DNA from 2 places in the Paenibacillus sonchi genome. Region 1 is predicted to be linked to the other one. Evidence: riboswitches for the same ligand, from Rfam matches in the RefSeq annotation. Region 1 holds a riboswitch; the other holds the start of a gene.
The links. Region 1 has a riboswitch for S-adenosylmethionine ahead of JI735_RS03255 (methionine ABC transporter ATP-binding protein). Riboswitches for the same ligand answer to the same signal wherever they lie in the genome.

Region 1 (11,221 bases):
GCCATCTTCAATGGCACCCAGGCTATTCCCGGTGATGTGACCGTATGGACCGCCGGCATCCAGCCGGTGGAGGTCGTGCAGCAGCTTGAGCTGCCGAAAGACCGGGGCGGACGAATTATTGTAGAGCCTTATTACAATGTGGCGGATTATCCGGAGGTCTATGTGATCGGCGACTGTGCCAGCCTTCCCTTCGCGCCAAGCGCGCAGGCGGCCGGAGCGCAGGGTGAACAGGTGGCGCAGATCATGCAGGCCCTATGGCGCGATGAAACGCCGAAGCTGCACAAGATCAAGCTGAAGGGCACCCTTGGCTCTTTGGGCAAAAATGCCGGTTTTGGCTTGATGGGCCGCCGCTCTGTCATGGGGCGGGTTCCCCGTTTGCTGAAAAGCGGTGTGCTCTGGATGTCCAAACGGCATTTTGGCTAAAATATGAGCCTGGGACTAATCGATCTCAAGATTGTCCCAGGCTTCTTGTTCTTTTATTGCAGCCTCTATGGCCGCTTCAAGCTCTTCCGGTGTTTCCGCTTCAATGATCTCACCGTCAAGCATGGCGAACGGCTGCAGATAGCATTGTCCGCAATTGTTCAGACAGCCATACTCAATGACATCGTATTCGGGATTGAGTTCCAGCTTGCGCTTGAGCGGTTCTGTGCCGTGTCCGATATTGCTGGCACAAAATTCAATAAGTGGTCTCATGATGTTCTCCTTATTCTGTGTGAACCATTTTATTTTTTAACTTTTTGTACTATAATAAGCATACGAAAGGAGTGATTGAGAAATGAGTGAGAATCTGCAAAGCACCACCATGTATGATGAAGTACTGGAAGTGCTCGATAAACTTCGTCCGTTCCTGCAGCGCGATGGCGGCGACGTCGAACTGATCGATGTAGAAGACGGCATTGTTAAGCTGAAGCTTATGGGTGCCTGCGGCAGCTGCCCAAGCTCCACGATCACGCTCAAAGCCGGGATCGAACGCGCCCTCCTTGAAGAAGTAGAAGGCGTAGAAGAAGTTATTCAAGTATTCTAATCCCGTTGTATAACAATCCCGGCCTCGGATGAAGAAGGCCGGGATTTTTTTTATTATAGTGGATTTCGCATTCGGGATCAACCTAGTGTGCCGGTGCGGGAGCAGCCACGCTGCTTGTGTCCGAGCTCTCCACTTTTTTCTTCGCTTTATCGATCTCTTCTTGCTTGAGAGGGGGACCGACGGTAAAGCTGTCAATGATGGTACCGAGCACAGCAGAGTCGAAGTCCTTTTGGGAGTACAATTCAACTGTAAACCCCTTCTGCTCCCAGATTACTATCCCATTCGCATGGTATACTTTGGTACCGTTAATAATTTCGGTTGTGACCGCACCGGCGGTGCTGATTCCGTTATCGCCACCTTTTGAAATCAGGAAATTGACCGTCTCTTCACCTTTTGCGTAATTGACTCCAATCATGCTGTCTCCTTGAATAGTGCAACTCACGAACTTATAATCCAGAAGGCTGGCTGGCGCCGGAAAGTTAATGTCCAGCACTGCACGGGCTTCCTGCACGGTCAGGTCAGGAGGTGTCGGCAATTCAATCACACCGGATTCATTACCAGCAGTTTCGGAGGTTGTGCTGTCTGCCGGGGAAGCCGGAACTTCCTCATCATATTGTGTGATTTTCATATTGCCCACCTGGAATTGCGCTACAATGGATTTGAACATTTCCTGGGCGTAGGAAGTAGCCGAGAATGCGCCTCCCAGGGTGACCACAGAACATGCAACGACTATACCCGTTCTCCATTTGCTCTTTTTCATAAATACCCCATCCTTTTTTAGGTTCTGGGCTGCAATTGACCCTGTCTCCATTTTGTGGATTAAGCGGTGATGAATTTTTTCCCTCGAGGCGGAATTGTCCAAATCCATATGCTCAAGCAGCTCGCTAAGCTTCCTTAAATGTTCCGCGTCCTGTGTTTTACTCATATTTGAACCCTCCTGCCTCCAAGGCTTTATGCAGTTTTTTCAAGCTTCTGTACACTACAACGCCAATATTGGATTCACTTACGCCCAGCAGAGCCGCTATTTCTGTATTCTTCAGTCCCGCGCCGTACTTCATCGCGATGATATTGCGTTCCTTGTCGCGCAGCTTCGCCAGGGCCTTGAATAATTCCCGGTGATTGTCATCCCGGATGACCAGTTCCTCGGGGATGGCTTGGGGAGTACGAAATCCAGCAGTGTGTCCAGCGAGAAGTGGCTGCCTTTCTTTTGCCTGCGGAAATAATCCGTCACCGCATTTCTTACAATCGCAAACAGCCATACCTCAAACCCTGATTTTTCCGCTGAGAAGGTTTCATATTTGGAAATGACGGTTTCGAATACCTGGCTGCAGATATCTTCCGCGGCAAAATGATTGTTGATCCGGTAGCAGATATATTTGTAAACGCGTTTCTGGTACAAATTATAGAGCCGGGTGAACGCCTCTGTGGACAAAGCTTCCTCCCGGGCACTGGCAGTTGTCTCACGATATGTTCCAGTCTTCACGCTTGCAATTTCCAACTCTCTCCCTCCTCTCCTGTTCGGCTTCATAAGCAGCAGATGTTCAACAAATTGCGCAATTTGTTTGTTACCAATCTTACCTAAGTTAATACGCAGAAGCGCCCAATGCATTAACAACATAAATCTGAATCTGCAAAAAGACCAGAAGTGCTCCGCAGCCTTCATGGCTATCGGATACCTCTGGTCTTTAATTTATCGATGTTCAGCTCAAGAAATTAAATTAGAATGCCGGAATGATCGAGCCTTGGTATTCTTTTTCAATAAAGGCTTTGGCTTCCGGGGAAGTCAGAGCTGCAGCCAGCTTCTGAATGGCATCGGAGTCCTTGTTGTCAGGACGCGCTACCAGCAGATTGGCGTAAGGAGAATCGGTTCCTTCGATGAACAGAGCGTCCTTGGTTGGAACCAGCTTCGCTTCCAGGGCATAGTTGGTGTTGATCAGAGCAAGATCTACTTCATCCAGCTGGCGGGGCAGCATAGCGGCTTCAAGCTCTACAATTTTGAGATTCTTCGGATTCTCCGTGATATCGGCTGTAGTTGAGGTAATATTCGTATCGTCCTTCAGCTTAATCAGGCCATTTTTGGCCAGGAGGATCAGCGCGCGGCCGCCGTTGGTGGCATCGTTCGGAATCGCTACTTTTGCACCGTCAGCCAGCTCGCCGATCGATTTAATTTTTTTGGAGTAAGCACCGAAAGGTTCTACGTGAACCGCTGTTACGGATACGAGGTCCGTGCCGTTTTGCTTATTCTGATCATCCAGATAAGGCTTGTGCTGGAAGAAGTTCGCATCCAGTTCATTCTCGGCCAGCTGCGTATTCGGCAGAATGTAGTCGGTAAATTCCTTGATTTCCAGCTTGATGCCCTGTTTCTCCAGAAGCGGAGCAATGGCCTTCAGAATTTCTGCATGCGGTTTTGGCGATGCGCCAACCACCAGGGTTACCGGTTCTGCAGCAGGTTCAGTTGCGGGTTCTGCGGAAGCATCCGCAGCCGGAGCGTTCGTAGCCGCAGAATTTGCAGCATTATTAGTTTTATTGTTGTTGCCGCAAGCTGCCAGCACCAATACCAAGGTCAAACTGAAGAATGTGAGCAATACTTTTTTCATTTGTAAATCCCCTCCATCTCATTATTTTTGTATGAATAAGGCTCTATAGGAAACTGCCTTATTTCCGGGTAAAATGTTGTACCAGCCGGTCGCCGGCCATTTGCAGCAGCTGCACCAGAATAACCATCAGTGCCACGGAGGTAATCATAACTTCCTTCTCGTAACGGTAATAGCCGTAACGGATAGCCAGGTCCCCCAGGCCCCCGCCGCCGATCATTCCAGACATCGCTGTGTAAGAGACCAAGGTAACAATCGTAATCGTCACTCCGGCCAGCAGGCCCGGACGGGCCTCGGGCAGAAGCACACGCCAAACGATTTGGCCTGTGGAGGCTCCCATTCCCTGCGCCGCTTCGATCACACCCCGGTCAACCTCGCGCAGTGCCGTCTCCACCAGTCTGGCAAAAAACGGAGCCGCGCCGATCACCAGCGCCGGAATCGTCCCCAATACGCCAATTGAAGTCCCCATAATGGACTTGCTTAGAGGAATCAAGGCGACCATCAGGATGATAAAAGGCACAGACCGCAGAATATTTACAACAAATGATAATACCGAGTAAATCGACCTGATTAAGACGTGATTTGATCTGCCCCATAAATATAACACAATTCCGAGTGGTAAACCAAGAATAATTGTGAAAATTCCGGAATAAGCCAACATTCGGAGGGTAGCTATACCCGCATCGAGCATTTCTTCCCAGTTAATCTCGTTAAAGTTCAAGCCGCCCATCAGGCAAACACCTCCACATCAAGACCTTGTGCCGCCAGTTCGGCAAGGGTCGCCTCGACGGCTTGCGCGCTTCCTTCAAAGCGAACAAGCAATTGGCCGTAAGGCACTTCTTTGATCGTTGAAATCGTCCCCTGGAGGATGGCAAAGTCTACACCTGTTCCACGAACCACATGGGATAGGGTAGATTCATATGTCTTTTGTCCAAGAAAAGTGATTTTGACGGATTTGCTGTACTTATCATGCACTGCCTCCAGTGCAACACGGAGCGGCCCTTCATGCTGGTTCTCACTGCGGATGAAATCCTTCGTCACTTCATGTTGGGGCTTCAGGAATACATCTGCCACTTCCCCCTGCTCCACAATTCCCCCGCCATGGATCACCGCTACCCGGTCGCAAATGCTCTGAATCACATGCATTTCGTGGGTAATGAGCACAATGGTCAGATGAAACTTCCGGTTAATGTCCAGCAGCAGCCGGAGAATGGAGTCGGTTGTCTGCGGGTCCAGCGCCGAGGTGGCTTCATCGCAGAGCAGCACATCGGGGTCGCTGGCCAGCGCCCGCGCTACACCGACACGCTGCTTTTGACCGCCGGAGAGCTGCGCCGGATATTTGCGGCTGTGCTCTTCCAGTCCTACAAGCGCGAGCAGTTCCAGCACCTTGCGTTCAATCTGCGCCTTCGGCGTACCAGCCAGGCGGAGCGGAAAAGCAATGTTGTCGTATACCGTCGCAGAAGACAGCAGATTAAAATGCTGAAAGATCATGCCGATCTTGCGCCGCTGTTCCTGCAGCTGTCCCTGGCTCAGTGAGGTTAATTCCACTCCATCCACCCAAACTTCGCCTTCCGTAGGGCGTTCCAGCAGATTGATGCAGCGGATCAGTGTGCTTTTGCCGGCGCCGGAGTGGCCGATCACCCCAAAAATCTCACCCTTTTTAATCGACAGGTTAAGACCCGAAAGCGCCATTGCAGCTTTGCTGCCTTTTCCATATACCTTGGTCAAACCTTTCAGCTCTATCAAACTAGTAATCCTCCCCCAAGTAACCCTTATAAAAACTAAAAAACCTCCTACGATCGATTGCAGATCGCAAGAGGCCCCGTGATTGTATTAACCCTGCCTTCTCATCTGCCAACGACCGTAACCTGCACGGCATTGTAGGAATTAGCACCATGACATTTGTACAGAATACCATGTGACGCATTCCATACAAATCGGTTGCCGGGCTTCATCGGGCCTATCCCTCCGCCGCTCTCGATAAGAGTTGATTATGAAGTTAGCTGCCGAAGCATGTAAGATGCTAATGCAAGCTCAAGTATAGTAATTTTCAGGTTTTTTGTCAAAGGGAACTTTTTACTGAGAATGATGGGCTCTCTTAAGGTTTGCCGCGATTTTGCCCTTGTGCCACTGCTCATTGCTGTACCTGAAGGAAGCTGCCAAGGATTTGCAGACCATTTCCAGGCTCTGCTTCAGATCCTCCAGATGACTGTCCAGATCCTCCAGATGAATTTTGTCATGGAGACCCTGATGCCGCTGCCACAGATCATCCTGCATTTCGGCGTTCATGTAATGAATCTCGGCATTGCGGCGTTTGCGCAGATTTTCGAGCGGTTCACGGTAGGCGTTTTTGATCGTCTCCAGTTCCCCGGCGAGGGCTGTATGCTTCTCATGCAGCTGAAACTGGCGCAGTACAGTGAAATAGGAGAAATGGACTTTGACTTTGCTGGTATTCAGGTCATACAGACTGTTAAGAACCGTACCCAGCTTGTCCAGCAGTGAGAATACACGGATGAAGCCATTTTTATAAAAATAAACATAACGCGCATATTCCCCCTGCTCCTTAGGAGACATATCATCCATATAACCCGCTACAACGGATTTGCGGAAAAAAGCAGCCGCGAACCAGCTTTGCTCCAGCTCGTCCAAGGAAGAGATCAGCCCGCGCGTCCAGATTTCCAGCTTGCGGGATTCATGATCCGGGTCTTCATGGGTGTTCATCTCCCTGCGCAGCATGGATGCCGCCTTCGCCATATTGTCCATGGCTTCAGCCAGCACACCACTGTTCTCGCGGGGCGGTTCTCCGAGTAATATCCGCAGCATCCTGCATCCTCCTCAGTGTGGGAAATAGCTGTTCCAGTTGCGGTCGACCCGCTGGACAATATCCTCGCGCGGAACCAGTTCCTCGGGGTAATCCCGCTTCATCCGGGCATCGATCACAAGGGGCAGCTTATAGCCGATATGATGGCTTTTGATCTCGTATTCGGCGTAGATATCACTGGCCGGATCGAACCTCGTGAACACCGTCCACAGGAATGAAGTTTGCGTGCGCACCGTATCCGGGGCATTATCCACTACAAACACCAGCGGCCAGGCTGTTTCCTGTGCACGCAGAGCTGCGATTAGCCGGGAAGGAAGCTCAGGATCTTCTTCATAGGATGCACCGGAAACAGCCAAACATCCCCGGCAGTAAGGAATTGCCTCATTAATACCCGGGAGAAGACCTTCCGTGTAAGCAGAAGGCAGCTCACGCACCGGATTTCCCACGCCCAGCATGATGGCCTTGCTGCCATGGTTCATCGCATTGGGCGAATGGTCCTGCTCGTCCGGGGCGGCATTTCCGTACACCAGGAAATCCGAGGCGGGATTGAAGCGCTCCAGCACACTTTCCAGCAGCTTAGGGAACTCTGCCAGCTCCACGGGTTCATTGGTCAGCAGCAGAAATTTGGTCAGTGACAGCTGGCCTTCCCCCAGGATGCGGTAGGCTGACACCACCGCTTCTCTGGGATAACTCTCCCTTACTACGGCAGACACCAGTGAGTGAGGGCCGCATTCGGCGTATTCCCACAACGCTTTGACGGAAGGCATCAAAAGCGGGTATACGGGGGCCAGCAGCCGCTGTATGTATTCCCTGAGATAATAATCCTCCTGGCGCGGCTTGCCGATGATCGTTGCCGGGTAGATAGCATCCTTGCGGTGCCAGATACGCTGCACATGCATCACAGGGAAATGGCGGGGTGTGGAATAAAATCCATAGTGATCCCCGAACGGTCCTTCCATCCGCCGCTCATGGGGGGCAATCAGTCCCCGGATGGCAAATTCCGCTTCAGCGGGAATCCGGTGCCCGCCCATCGGGTCCTTGACCATCTGCAGCTTGCCGCCCAGCACAAGCGATGCCAGCAGCAGCTCCGGCAGACGTTCCTGCACAGGAGCTGCTGCAGCGGCTATCAGTGCCGGAGGCCCGCCGAGAAAAACGGACACGGGCAGCGGCTCGCCGAGCTGCTCCGCCTCCCGGTGATGAAAGCCGCCTCCCTTATGCTTCTGCCAATAGACCCCCGCTTTGCTGTCATCATATATCTGAACACGGTATATTCCAAGATTATGGTTCTGCGGATGAGTGATGCTCTCGGTATAGACCAGCGGCAAGGTCAGAGAAGGTCCCCCTTCCTCCTGCCAGCCGGTGATGCGCGGCAGTTCCTTCAGCGGCTCGGTGCTGCGGCAGACCCCAAGCACAGGCGCTTCTCCCTGCGGCACATTCCGGGTCCCGACCTTAAGCAGGTCCAGCAGCAGCCGTTTCTCCTTCCAGAGCCCGGATGCTGTTGGCGGCAGCACTGTTTCCATGGCGCCCATGAGGGTCTTCACCAGCTGCTCGGGGCGGGTCCCGAAGGCCTGGTTGGCCCGGCGCACCGTTCCGAACAGATTCGTCGCTACCGGAAACGGCGTGTCTTTTACATTTGTGAAGAGCAGAGCCGGCCCCTCCTCCCGTACCACACGCCGATGAATCTCCGCAAGCTCCAAATAAGGGTCCACCGGAGCATCAATTACGGCAAGATCCTTATCCTTGCGGAGCTGTTCAATCCATTGACGCAAATTACCATATCCCAATCTCGTTCCTCCTCAAACAGGGCACTATCCCACAAAAGTTTGATGAGCGCAGACTATTTATTCGCTCTTTCCAGCTGCCATACGCGCACACTCATATAACACAGAACACCGAAAAGCCCGGCGATCAGGAGAATATGCGCCAGTGCGGCAAATATGTACAGCCTTTCGTTATATAGGGTATGAACAACAGCCGCACCGCTGAGTACTTGAAGCAGACACAGCACAACTGCTGCAATGCCAAGGGCTCTCAGCTCAGGCTGCGCTTTATGTTTCCAGAAGGCCAGATGTCCAAGGCACGCAACCAGGAGAAACAGCAGCGCCGCCGCAACCCTGTGCGTAAAAACAATGGTTACTCCGCCTGACAGCTCAGGGAACCACTCCCCGTTACAGAGCGGCCACCCGGAGCAGCCTCCCTGGGAGTCTGTATGGCTGACATACGCCCCAATATAAACCACTATATAAGAATATAACGCAGCCGCCCACGTTAAGTTGCGGAAGCCCCTGCTGACCCGCCGGCCCGCCACAGGAGGATCATCCCCCCATGCATGTCTGCGTTTCGTCCCCAGGGCAAGCATCAGCGAACTGGCGAAAGCGATCAGCGAAAAGCCCATATGCAGCGCCATCACCGCAGCCGACTGTGGCCGGATCACCGCAAGTGCCCCCATCCCTCCCTGTACTACCACAAATAAAAGCGTCAGCAGGGCGAACACCTGCAGATCTCTCCGCTCACGGGCATAACGCCAAAAGGCAAACATTGAAGCAAGGGACAGCAGACCGGCAAGACCGCTAAACAGACGATGGGTGTACTCAATGAGGGAGCCTATCGTATAGGCAGGAACAAGCTTTCCGTGACACAGCGGCCATTCATTGCCGCACTCCAGCCCGGAACCTGTTTTGGTGACCACGGCTCCGCCGAGCAGAGCCATAAACATAATTAGACAAGTGATGTAGCTGAGCCATTTCAATTGATTCATCGTCAATGAGATCACCCGCAATTTTATAGGAATGAATGGGAAATAGTGCTTGGTTGAAAGCCTTTGCAGCGCCCGGTTTAGAAAAACACCGCTTCTGCTCGGGTAGGGCAAAGCGGTGCAATGTGATTACTTGTGTATGGTCAGATAAACTTCGAGCGCTCTGTCCAGAAATCCCTCGATCTCCTCACGGGATTTGCGCAGCTTGTTCACGAACCTTACGAGCTCGCGGCCATCGCTATACGCAACAAAGCTGGGAATGCCGAGAATATTCTGTTCCTGGCTGACATCGCCTACAGCGTCAACATCCACTTCAACCAGTGTGAGGCGTTCATTATATTTCTGCTCCACATCAGGCATGAACGGATCAATGAACTTGCAGTCGGAGCACCAGTCGGCTTTGAACACGGCCACGGTCAGACGGGGCGATTGAATCGCCACCTGAAATTCCGCAGGCGAAGTAATTTTATCCATAAATTGAACAGTCCCTTCTGAATTAAGAGTAAGCTGTTTTGTTGGTTTTTCTTTAAGTGAATCAAATTGTCAGGAATAAGTCAAATAAAAAAGACAGAATAAGACAATGATCACAGATTTATTGCTCAGAACGAACACGTTCAGGCTGCAGCTTCATGAGCGGACCCAGCAGCTTCTGCAGCGGCCGTGGATAACCGGCGATTTCCTGACGGCTCAGCACCCCCAGAACAATGAGCAGCACAAGGTAGACGATAACCACCGCCGCCCCTACAACGAGGCAAGTGATCAGGAAGGCCAGGCGCGCAGGCATCATATGGGTAAGCAGCTGTCCCGCCTCGTTCAGTCCGTAGCCAATCCCTCCGGCGGCCAATACGGCAACAGCGAAGCCGCCCCAGCGTTTGCCTAGGATCTCGAAAGGAACGATAGTCTTGAGCATTCTCAGGTTAAGCAGGGTAATCACAATGAAGCACAGCGCCGTGGCAGCAATAATGCCGTAAATACCGAACAAGCGGCTGAGCAGGAAGTTGGACCCGAATTTGACCAGCAGACCCGCCAGCACATAGTACATGGAAATCCGCGCCTTTCCCATCCCAAGCAGAATGGAGTTGGTCGTCATCATCGTAATCTGGAAAATCGTCCCGAGGGTCAGCATGGCTACAATGCCGCTGCCGTCCAGGCTGCTGAACAGCAGGCCGTTCACGGAATACGCCGCTACAACGAGCGAAAGGACAATAGGCGTCCCCGTCAAAATCGAAATCCGCAGCGCCAGCGTGATCTGCCGCTTCAGGTGCGCCTCTTCGCGTCTTGCATAAGCGGCGGAAATGACCGGAATCAGCGAGGTGCTGAGTGCGATGGACAGCACCGGCGGAATTCCGGCTACACTCTGCGCCCGGCTGCCGAAGATCCCCAGGGCCTGAGTAGCGGCTTCCCGCCCGATCTGCCCGCTGAGCAGCGGAACAATGAATGAGGTATCAATGAAGTTCACGACCGGAACCGTAACGGAAGAGAGTACAATCGGTATGGACAGCTTAAAGATATCCTTATAGATTTTCAGCAGCGGAATCCGGGTTTGACTGGAATCGTACAGGGCTTTCTGCTCCTCGCTGCGGCGGAGCTTCACCGCATAATACAGCATCACGCCAAAAGCCCCGATGCTGCCAAGCACGCTGCCGAAGGAGGCGCCGGCAGCCATCCAGGTATTGCTGTAGCCCTGGCGCAGCAGAATAAAGGCAAGCAGGATCGCCGTGGATACCCGGGCAATCTGCTCAATGATCTGTGAGATGCCGCCAGCCATCATATTGTTGCGTCCCTGGAAATAACCGCGCATCATCGCGATCATCGGAAAGAGCAGCAGCGCCGGGGCAATCGCCCGGATCGCCAGCGTGCTCTCAGGCACCTTGCTATACTCTGCATAGTAGGGAGCCGCTATGTACAGGATTGTACTCATCAGCACACCAACCACCGCAGCAAAAATAAGCGCCGCGCGGTATACCTGCTGCGCCTCATGCGGCCGGTTCAGGGCATAACGCTCAGACACCATCTTGCTGAGCGTA
Region 2 (11,221 bases), 3.5 Mb from region 1:
AGAGGAGCTTCGTTATTGTAAGCATCCGTACGGGTAACCGAACCGTCTGTGGTGCCGACTGGTAGAGTTAACTCCGGATGAAGATTAAGGTACTTGTTCACCAAGGCCACCGTTTCAGCGTCCGGTTCCACTCCTTTTTGGAAGGTTGAGGTTACAGTAGCGGATTTGGCTTTGACATCCTTGGTTTCCGAGTCGATCACCAGTGTGATGTCTTCAAATGCTGTGCCGTAGGAATAAGCCTGAACAATCAGCTTACCGTTCACTACACCATTGGCAAGCGCATGATTGTCGCCGGCCACGATGACATCAACCGGTGAATCGGCGGGAAGAGCCTTGGCCAAATCCGCGGCTTCGCCCGTAGTCACATCCCCTTTGGTGGTTGCCGGGTCATGGGCAAGGACAATAATCGTTTCAACGCCTTGCTTCTGAAGCTCTGCAGCATATTTGCCAATCGCCGCAACCTCTTCCTCAGCGCTCAGGAATTTCACTCCGGCTGTACCGGCCGGAGATACCTTGCTTGGCGTTGCTTTGGTAACGACGCCGATAAATCCGATTTTAACGCCGCCCACTTCTTTGATGGTATAAGGTTGGATAATTGGTTTTCCGGTATCTTTGTCAACTGCATTGGCATTAATATAATCAAAATTTACAGGTGCATGGGTAATGGTGGTCTTAACAGGATCTACACCTCCATAAATTTGTGCTTTCAGCGCTGCGACGCCCTGGTCAAACTCATGGTTGCCCAAAGTTCCGACATCGAACTTCATCAGGTTCATCCATTCCAGCGTCGGTTTGTCGCGCTCCATTGAGGACACCGGAGCTGAAGCTCCTACAGAGTCTCCATTGTGGACAAGCAGCGAGTTCGCATATTGCGCGCGTGCCGTTTTCAGGTAAGTTGCCAGAATCGCAGCTGTACCCACAGCCTTATCGCCTACAAAAGACGTAGTATCCAATTGGCCGTGGAAGTCATTGATTCCAAGAATATGAACCTTAACATCACCGCTCAGATCGAGGTTGTAAATTTCAAACCCTTTATCGTTCTGTGTGCCGGTATCCGTAATTTTATCATCCTTGCGCAATACATTCTTAGCCTTCGGAGAAGAGGTGAAGGTTACTTTGACATCCCCTTTGATCGGCGCAATGGACCAGTTGTTGTCGGCAGGCTGATTCACAGTACCTGCTTCCTTGATATAATCCATCAGAATCTGACGGTTTTCTTCCAGCGTATCAATGATCAGTTTGCCGTCTTTGATAGGGAAGTTACCGCCGCCGCTCGCACGGTAGTTATTGGTAACCACGATGAATTTCTGATTCATATCTAGCGGTTTGCCGTCATAAGTAATGGAAGTTATCCGGCTGGAAGAACCGTCATTAATCGTTCCATCCGTTTTGTATTTTGCATTTTTGGTCACATCAATCTTATATTTAATTCCGTCAATAACGTCGAAATTATATACGGCGAACTTGGAGTTGAGCAGCTCCTGCGGCGTAGTAACTGCCGGATCGATGCGGTTGAATGCCCCCGCACTCATCTCTACCCATTCTTTTACCGTAGCGCCGCTGACCTCGACCGCTTTCAGCGTATTATCGTAGAGGTACAAGTCACTTGCACTGCGAATGGTCAATGGTCCTGCTTCGATTTCCGTATACTCTTCCGGACCGTTGCGTCCGGCCTTGAAGGGTGCTCCTACACTAAGAATGGCCTTCCCCTTGTACTGGGCCAAAGAGGGATCTGTATTAATCAGATTCTCGACATAACGCTTCTGGGCATAGGTTACGATCTGAACGGTCGGATCATCCTGCACCAGAGCAAAAAAGCTGTTCATAGGTACGGTTGTTGTGCCGAGCGTTTCATTGACGTACTTCATTGTGGCCTGATGATTGGCAGCAACAGCCGCGTCTACCTCAGGGTCCGGTTCCACATTGGAAATATTCACTTTGTTCTCGGTTCTGTAAATCGAACGTGTCGAGGAAGTGGAAGCGGATTTGTCCACCTTCCAATGCCCGCTCTTAGCCGGGTCCGGACTAATGGCAAGGTCGATCAGGCCCAAATACCCGCCGCCATAACCGGCTTGAACTGCGGGAACGCCATTAATTTGGCCTTTGGCATTGTCAATGCCGGGCAGCTCGTTGCCAGCGGCATCCTTGAATGATGCATCCAGTGCTTTCACATCCGCCGCAGGGAATACCTTATGGGTATGGGAGAACGTAATGGCATCAATGCCTGCAACCTTGCTGAGCGCATTAATGTCATTTTCAGAGAAGTCTCCTTCCACAGCGGACCCGTCAAAACCGGTATGCGCCATAGCTACGATAACATCGGCACCTTCAGCCTTCATTTGCGGAACAAATTTGCTGGCTGTCGCAGCAATGTCTTTAGTGATGACCTTGCCTTCCAGGTTGGCTTTGTCCCAGTCCATGATCTGCGGTGTCACCAAGCCAAGAAGACCGACCTTGATGGTCTGCTCTACTCCGTTGCTGTCTTTGACCTTTTTATCCAAAATCTTGTATGGCGTAAAATAGTTCTCATCATTCTCAGGATTGTTATCCTTGTCATCCACATACACGTTTGCATTCAAATAAGGGAACTTCGGAAAATTATTAGAATGGCTGTAAGTAGCATAGGTTGCAGATGTTACGCTCTCCAGATAATTCAGACCATAGTTAAATTCATGATTGCCAAGCGTTGCCGCATCATAGCCCATAATATTCATAGCCGCAATCATCGGATGAATCTGGTTCAGCTTGCCCTCCGGATCAGCCTGCTTCGACATGTATGTGCCAAGCGGTGTGCCTTGAATCAAATCGCCGTTATCGAGTAGAAGATTGTATGTTCCTTTCGGCTCTGCCTTAGCTTGTTTTACCAAAGTCGCCGTCCGGTCCAGCCCCACTGTTAACGATGCATTGTCCTTAAAATAATCCCAGCCCATCACATTCGTGTGAACATCCGTGGTGCTCATCAAACGCAGATTAATTGTCCCTGGAGTTCCCGGATCAACCGTTTCAGCGCCTGCGGCTTCTGCCTTGCCTGCTCCCAAAACCGGAACTGCAAAAACTCCGCCCAGCACTTGTGCTGCCAGAACGGTGGTCGCCAATATCGAAGCTATCGGCTTGTTCCAACTTCTTTCTCCCATAAGTCAGATATCCTCCCCATATGTTTCGTATTCCTACTTATGCTGACCGCAAGATTGTATCATACCCAAAATTATGAATCTAGCAAAATGCATTAACTCTAAGTAATAGTTGTGTAAAATATCACATTTCAACCGTTAATTTTGGGTAAAATGCCTATAAAAATTTACATAACACAAAAAAAAGTCTATCTTTGTAAATTCCCATAGAGGAATTCCACAAGGATAGACTCCGCAAAAAAATCTCACACATAAAGTGATGAATCTTTTGAATTTTATTAAATAATTAGTTCTGCATTACAAAATCATTGTCAATCTTCGCATCTGCATCGTCGAACACCCGCAGGATATCGTAACGCGTGTTGCGCTGCGCAGGGATTTTGCCTGCTTCACGAATGATCTGGGTGATCGACTCGATGTTGACCTTATGGGTTGCACCCGCTGAGGATACTACATTCTCTTCAATCATGGTGCTGCCAAAATCATTGCAGCCATACTGCAGGGACAGCTTGCCGACCTCCGGCCCCATCGTAACCCATGAGGACTGGAAGTTTTTGATGTTGTCCAGCACCAGACGGCTGATAGCCACGGTCTTAAGGTATTCTTCCGGGGTCTGTCTGTCCAGCTTCAGATTGGTATTATCGGGCTGGAAGGTCCAGGAGATAAACGCCAGGAACCCTTCGGAGTCATATTTGTTCGCGATGCACTCATCCTGAGCCTCACGTACCCGCAGCAGATGAAGCGCCCGCTCCTCCATGCTCTCGCCAAGGCCGATAACCATGGTCGCCGTAGTGTTCATGCCGATCTTGTGCGCGGTCTGCATGACATCCATCCATTCCCGCCAGGAGCCTTTGAGACGGCTGATTTTGCGGCGGGTCCGGTCATCCAGAATTTCTGCACCGCCCCCGGGAAGGGAATCCAGACCTGCAGCGTGAATCTCGCGGACCACCTGCTCCAGCGGCAAACCGGATACTTCGACCATTTTCATAATCTCCGCAGGGGAGAAGGAATGCATGGTGATCTCCGGGAAACGCTGCTTAATTCCACGCAGTAAATCCGTATAATAGCTAAATGGCAGATTGGGGTTGGTTCCGCCTTGCATGAGAATTTCTGTACCATTCACATCGATGGTTTCCTGGATTTTCTGAAAAATCGTCTCGTCGGGCAGCACATATCCTTCCTCAGAGCCCGGTCTGCGGTAAAATGCACAGAAACGGCAGTACACATCACATACATTCGTATAGTTGATATTGCGGCCAATAACGAATGTAGCCAGCGGGTCGGGGTGCCAGCGTTTCATGATAATGTCAGCGGCAGCGCCCATTTTTTCAATTTCGTTGCTTTCGAACAACCGGACCGTATCCTCCAGCCCGAGCCGTTCGCCCTTCAGCGTTTTGTCCAGAATCAGATCTATCGCGCTCATCGTTCGCAGCCTCCTTTTTTACGCCTATACTATAAAATGGATGAATTAAATTTGTACAACATTTGAATAAGCTCGTTCCTCCATCGTATCACAATCCGGACGCCTTGAGAAACCTTTGCTGAGACCCCGATATATCTTTGTTGTCAAAAAACAGCGGCACCCGTGTGGGCGCCGCGGTTAAGCTTATTATTCTGCTGAAGATGCTGTGCCGGCAGATGCCTCTTCCAGCTCGGTCCGGGCTGCTTCCAGCGCCTGTCCGAGATCGGCAATCAAATCATCCGCATGCTCAATCCCGACGGAGAAGCGCAGTAGGCGGTCATCCACACCGACAGCGTCGCGGATCTCCACCGGGATATCTGCATGGGTCTGCACCGCCGGATAGGTCATCAGCGACTCCACTCCGCCGAGGCTTTCGGCGAAGGCAATCAGGCGGATATGGCGCAGCAGCGGCTCGACATATCTGGCATCTTTTACCTTAAAGGAGAAGATTCCGGTGTTGCCCGAGGATTGGTGTTTCTGGATGTCATACCCCGGATGGTCAGGAAGCCCCGGATGGAAGACCTCAGCGATTGCCGGATGCTCCAGCAGATAGCGGGCCAGCGCCAGCGCATTGCTCTCATGCCGTTCCATGCGCAGTGCGAGTGTCTTCATGCCCTTCATCAGCTGGTAGCTGTCATTCGGCGCAAGCACTGCGCCCAGGGAATTGTGCAGAATGGCCATTTCCGCAGACAGCTCGGTGCCTTTGGTTACGATCAGTCCGGCAAGCACATCGTTATGCCCTCCCAAGTATTTGGTCGCGCTATGGACGATGATATCCGCCCCCAGCTCCAGCGGCCGCTGGAAAAAAGGCGTCAGCAGCGTATTGTCCACAATGGTAAGCAGTCCATGGCGGCGGGACCACGTACATACAGCTTCTATATCCGTAATCATCATCAGCGGATTGGTAGGCGTTTCGATAAAAACAGCTTTGGTATTCGGACGCCGTGAAGCCTCCAGGCCGTCCAGATCGTTCGTATCCACATAAGAGGCGCTTATGCCGTATTTGGAGAGAATCCGTTCAAGCAGACGGTAGGTCCCGCCGTACAGGTCCAGCGAAACCACTAAATGATCCCCTTGTCCAAATAAGGCAAACACGGTTGTCAGCGCAGCCATCCCGGAGCTGCAGGCAAAGGCAGCATCCCCGGACTCAAGCTCTGCCACAGCTTCTTCCAGCACCGAGCGGGTAGGATTCTTCGTACGGATGTAATCAAACCCCGTGCTCTGCCCAAGTCTGGGATGACGGAATGCCGTCGCATTGTAAATCGGATAATTAATTGCCCCCGTAGCCGGGTCCTCCTGTGAACCTATCTGCGCCAATCTGCTCTCAATCCTCAGTTTTTCATCCATTGCTGCTGCCTCCTAAGTGTGGTGTTCTCTTCTATATATTTAGAATACTAAATAATCCGCCTGGTCTATATCGTAAGGAGTCTCCTGGTATACATAGTAATTGAGCCAATTAGAGAATAATAAGTTGGCATGGGCACGCCAGACTGCCGGCGGTGTGCGCAGCGGATCATCCTGAGGATAGTAATGCTTCGGAATCGCAATATCCATTCCTTTGGCGATATCCCGGTCATATTCCCACTTTAACGAAAACGGATCATATTCGGAATGCCCGGTCACAAAAATCTGCTTGCCGTCAAGCGTCGAAACCAGATACACCCCGGCTTCTTCCGATTCGGCCAGAATCTGCAGTTCGGGATTGGCCAGGATATCTTCACGCGAGACATCCGTGTGCCGGGAATGCGGGACATGGAACACCTCGTCAAAGCCGCGCAGGAGCTTTACATTATTCTGACTCACGGTATGCGGGAACACGCCGAAGCATTTCTCGTCCAGATTCACCTTGTGCACGCCAAAGTGATGATAGAGCCCTGCCTGTGCCGCCCAACAGATATGCATGGTCGAGGTCACGTTATGCTTGCTCCATTCGAAGATCACTTTCAATTCTTCCCAATAATTCACGTCTTCAAATTCCAGCTGCTCCACCGGAGCCCCGGTGATGATCAGTCCGTCAAAGCGGCGGTCGCTGATCTCGTCAAAGGTTTTGTAAAAACTCTTCAAATGCTCCGCCGAAGTGTTCTTCGAGGTATGGGAGCTTGGGTGCAGCAGCACAACATCCACCTGAAGCGGTGAATTCCCGACCAGACGCAGCAGCTGCGTTTCTGTCGTTTCCTTCGTAGGCATTAAGTTCAGGATCGCGATGCGCAGCGGGCGGATGTCCTGGTGGAAGGCCTGGCTTTCATCCATTACAAAAATATTTTCTCCGGACAATACTTCTTTGGCCGGCAGGCTGTCGGGAATTTTTATCGGCATATCTAGTTTCCACTCCTTCGTTGATGACAATGTAAAAATGACCTTTCTCATGTGAGAAAGGTCATATATCTGCAGTCATATGCGCCTCTCTCATCTGCCAGAGAACTTGTGCCGGGCAGCCGGACAGGCTTCCCAATACAAAGTTTCCGCAAGAATTAGCACCGTGCGTTCACACGCCGGTTGCCGGGTTTCATCGGGCTAGTCCCTCCACCTGCTCTTGATAAGATTTCGCTGTATTCAATTGAGAAAAAGTCACATAACGTTAAATGCTTTTCTTAAAATTTACTTTAAATCATGAACCTCCTTTTCGTCAAGTCCATACAATGCTATTGGTCCGAAAAGCGACAAGAATTTAGCTTGAAAGACCCATAACCGGGGGTTATACTAGACAAGGGTTTCACAGCCCCTATCTGACGAAAAGAAGAGGTGAGAGAAGAATGGAAGGCGACCCGAGTTCGCAGTTAAGCGTCCAGAAAGAACAACCACACAGGATTAACATCAGCTTGCCGGCGGCGGGAGCATTTCTTCTTCATGCTCTCGAACCGTCATTTGGCCTTATACATTGACTGTACCACCGGCCAAGCTGATTTTTCCCTGTGCCTTAATTTAGCACAGGCCCTGGAGAAGACCAGGGTCAAGAGGAGTGGATCAGATGAAAATCCGGATGGTAAACGCAGGGGTTTTTACACCTGTAGATGACATTGAAGAAACATTGAATGCCCCTGCTGAGGGATTTTATTGGATTGATGCGGATGTTGAGGATCTGGAGCTGCTTCAGCCTTTATACAATCTGCATGATTTGGCTGTGGAGGACTGCCTCAGCGAAGAGGATCAGCGCCCGAAGCTGGAAATTTACGAAAGCCATTATTTTATTGTAGTCAACAGCATCCGTTTTGATGATGAAGAGATTTTTCTCCGTGCACTCAACGTGTTTCTGGGCAGACATTTCATTATCACCGTAACCAAGCAAAAAATTCACGAGCTGCGCGTGCTGAAGCCCATTCTGTGGGAGCAGGAGGTCAGCGAGCCTGACCGTTTCCTGTATCTGCTCATCGACCTTGTCGTAGACAATTATTTCTCCGTCGGCGACCGGATTGAAGCCCGGATTGAGAAGCTGGAAGAGGATATTCTGATGCATACCAAGAAATCGCATCTGAGCGAAATCATTGGTCTGCGCAGTGAAATTCTCTGGCTGAAGAAAATGCTGGGGCCACAGAAGGAAGTTATCAACACGCTTAACAAAAAGGACCTCCGCCTGATCGATGATCAGCTGCAGAAGTATTTCAGCGATATTTATGAAAATGCGGTCAAGATCTCTGAAACGTTTGAAACGTACCGCGATCTCATGGGGAACTTACGTGAAGCCTATCAATCCAGTATCGCCAACCGTGCCAATGAGATCATGAGAGTGTTCACCGCGATCACCACAATATTCATGCCGCTTACCGTGATTACCGGTATTTACGGGATGAACTTTGATAACATTCCCGAGACCCATTCCCAATACGGCTATTATGGAGTTATTGCTGTCATGGTAACGCTCGGCTGCGGCATGCTGGTTGTTTTCCGCAAAAAGGATTGGTTATGACCATAAATGGACGAATAAGCAGGACGAAGGCTTCTCTGCCCCCGGGCAAGGAAACCTTCGTCTTTTTGGTTTATTTCAGGGATTCTGCATCCGCTGCTTCAATCTGCAAAAACAACCGTTCTGCATCCTCGCGCTTGCACAGCTGACGCTCCGGATTCATCACCGCCGCCGCTCCGGAGGCGATTCCGAATTGAACGGCCCGGCGCAGCGGCCAGCCCCGTTCCAGACTGTAGACCAGCCCGCCCACCAGACTGTCCCCTGCCCCTACTACACTCAGCACGGGAACTTCGGGGGCCTTGAGATGCTCGCAGCCCTCTCTGGTAATCAGCAATGCCCCCTCGCCGCCAAGGGATACCACCACCACTTCGGTCCGCCCTTGCTCGATCAGCTCCAACGCAGCCGCCCGGACCTCTGCATCCCCTGTAATAGAATGTCTGGTCAGTTCCTCAAGCTCGCGCGCATTCGGTTTGAGCAGGTATACGCCTGCATCAGCCGCCTTTTGCAGCGCTTCTCCCGAGGTATCGACAATCACCCGCGCCTGCCAAGGCTTCACGGCTTCAATTACACGCCCGTAGAAATCCGCCGGACACCCTGGAGGCAGACTGCCGCTGGCCACAATGTAGGTTGGCTTCCCTTCCAGGGATTTCAGCTGCTCCAGGCACTGCTGCCAATCGCCCTCAATAAAGTGCGGGCCGGGCATATCGAACCGGAATTGCTGGCCCGTGGATTCTTCCACAACAATCAGATTTTCCCGTGTCTGCCCTGAAATCGGGATCTCCTGGTGCCCGACACCCTCCTGCTCCAGCATCTCATGCAGCAGCTTCCCGTGCAGTCCTCCCGATGCATACAGGGCCAAGGACTCCCCGCCCAATCTGTGGATCGCCCGGGACACATTGACCCCGCCTCCCCCCGGCTTATAGGATGCCTCCCGGCAGCGCAGCTTATGGTCGGGAACAACCTTGTCAATACCTGTGCTGGCGTCTACGCTGGGGTTAACCGTTAATGTTACGATCATAGGTTTATCTCCTTTATATGCGGAATACCTGTATATTACTCCAAATTGCGGCATTCTCCTAAAGGGAGTCCCCAGAGGCCTTCTCCTAAAGAGGGCCCCAACGGCCTTCAGCTGAAAACACAGGGCTCTGCAGCATACTCTGACCCTGGACGGGGCAGCCATACTGCGGGGATGCCGGAACTAGGCGAATTATTTGGATTGAACTTGAAATCTGTAGTCACTGACAATCCCAAAATCAAAAATCTCCAGTTCAGATTATATAGTACAGCTATTAGCTGGAGTTAAGAAATGGGGGCAAGCCCCCGTTGAATTTTCTGCGGGCACAGACTCTAGGCAATTATAAATTCGTCGCCGCTTCCAGCTGGACGGACTGCCCCCGCCGGTAGCGGATGCGGATCAGCCGCAGGCGTTCGTAATACACATCCAGGCCTTCCGCAGGCGAGAACCCTTCCCCGTAGGCTTTGTACAGTACAGGCTTGAGAAAGGTATCACCCATCAGCTCATAGGCAGTCCATACACTGGCTTGCTCGCTGGAGGATACCTCAGCCAATTCGAGAGCAATGAGCTTTTCGACGGAATAGCCGTCCTTGTCAAGCTCCTCTATCGCTTCAAGCACCTCGCGGCGGCTTATTCCGCTCAGTGCCTTCAGTTGCTCAATGCCAAGGCCTTCCCCGATTCCCTGCAGCAGAACCCTGCGCAGCCGCAGCCGTTCCAGCTGCTTCTTGTACTTCAGCTCCTTCTGCTTGTACTGCCAGGAAACAAAATGCTCCTCGTCAACGGCTTCATGCACCCAGCCCAGCGGAAAGCTATGCTCCCTCTCTGAGGCAGAGGTGATGCTCAGCCAGTCTTCGCCGTATTGCGAGGCCTTGCCCTCGCCTACGCCGGGAATCTGCAGCAGTTCCTCCAGGGTACGGGGAAGAAAAGCGCTGAGCATCCGCAGCAGGCGGTTGCTGGCAAGAATGTAAGGCGCTTTCCGCTCACTGGAGGCCTTGCCCCGGCGCCAGGAGCAGAGCTCTTCATAGACGGATTCATTGCCGTGCTGCTCGCTGAAATACTGCAGCTTAAGCTGCTCCTGATTGCGGCTGCCGGACAGGCTGTCTTCATCATGAAAGGCGCCATCGATTAGAGGCCGGTAGCCATCGCCCATTTTCACCGCCAGCTCATGCCGGTAGACGCAGAGCATCTCATTCCAGGACCCGCCCTCATACCACAAGCTGTCTCCGTTATCCTCCGAGCCGGAGAATTCGCGCCAGCCGAGGCGCCAGATGCCTTCTTCTTCCCCGATCCAGACCTGGGCAAATACCTCTTCATCCCCCCTGACATTCTCGACAAACGGTTCATAAACACAATCTGCATCCCAATCCCTACCTTCCTTGTCTTACAGCATGCATAATCCCGTTACTCACCGGATGAACGGTTCCTTAGCCAGACCCGTCACCGGAAGATATAAGGCCGATATAGAGCGTGAAGCTTATACCCGCCTTATATTTGCACACAAAAAAGCACCTCTCCCACAAATGATGTGAAAGAGGTGCTTCCTCTGGAATGCTATACTGTTAATGCTTACAATACCCATATATTGAGAAACAGTCAATCTCTTTTTGTATTGAATCAGAATCAGCTTGTCCGTTCCTCATAGGAACAGTAATCGTTTCAGCCGAAATAAAAGGATAAATTAAGCCGCAAAACCAATCCAGCCTTATCCCCGC

Region 2: linked by a shared signal. The riboswitch ahead of metA (homoserine O-acetyltransferase MetA) and the one ahead of JI735_RS03255 (methionine ABC transporter ATP-binding protein) in region 1 are both predicted to bind S-adenosylmethionine.

What each region holds. Positions count from the first base shown of each region.
Region 1 is NZ_CP068595.1:714,560-725,780, forward strand. It holds gene JI735_RS03220 (NAD(P)/FAD-dependent oxidoreductase) at 1-423, shown strand, start outside; gene JI735_RS03225 (YuzB family protein) at 439-693, opposite strand; gene JI735_RS03230 (NifU family protein) at 776-1,024, shown strand; gene JI735_RS03235 (hypothetical protein) at 1,107-1,949, opposite strand; gene JI735_RS36795 (RNA polymerase sigma factor) at 1,942-2,175, opposite strand; gene JI735_RS03240 (sigma-70 family RNA polymerase sigma factor) at 2,079-2,522, opposite strand; gene JI735_RS03245 (MetQ/NlpA family ABC transporter substrate-binding protein) at 2,743-3,621, opposite strand; gene JI735_RS03250 (methionine ABC transporter permease) at 3,680-4,348, opposite strand; gene JI735_RS03255 (methionine ABC transporter ATP-binding protein) at 4,348-5,364, opposite strand; SAM riboswitch class I at 5,463-5,605, opposite strand; gene JI735_RS03260 (Cthe_2314 family HEPN domain-containing protein) at 5,695-6,441, opposite strand; gene JI735_RS03265 (UbiD family decarboxylase) at 6,454-8,223, opposite strand; gene JI735_RS03270 (COX15/CtaA family protein) at 8,277-9,203, opposite strand; gene JI735_RS03275 (thioredoxin family protein) at 9,324-9,668, opposite strand; gene JI735_RS03280 (putative polysaccharide biosynthesis protein) at 9,787-11,221, opposite strand, start outside.
Region 2 is NZ_CP068595.1:4,257,060-4,268,280, reverse strand. It holds gene JI735_RS18780 (bifunctional 2',3'-cyclic-nucleotide 2'-phosphodiesterase/3'-nucleotidase) at 1-3,134, opposite strand, end outside; gene mqnC (cyclic dehypoxanthinyl futalosine synthase) at 3,418-4,554, opposite strand; gene JI735_RS18770 (aminotransferase class I/II-fold pyridoxal phosphate-dependent enzyme) at 4,741-5,940, opposite strand; gene metA (homoserine O-acetyltransferase MetA) at 5,980-6,909, opposite strand; SAM riboswitch class I at 6,997-7,136, opposite strand; gene corA (magnesium/cobalt transporter CorA) at 7,562-8,497, shown strand; gene JI735_RS18755 (1-phosphofructokinase family hexose kinase) at 8,568-9,512, opposite strand; gene JI735_RS18750 (HRDC domain-containing protein) at 9,850-10,725, opposite strand.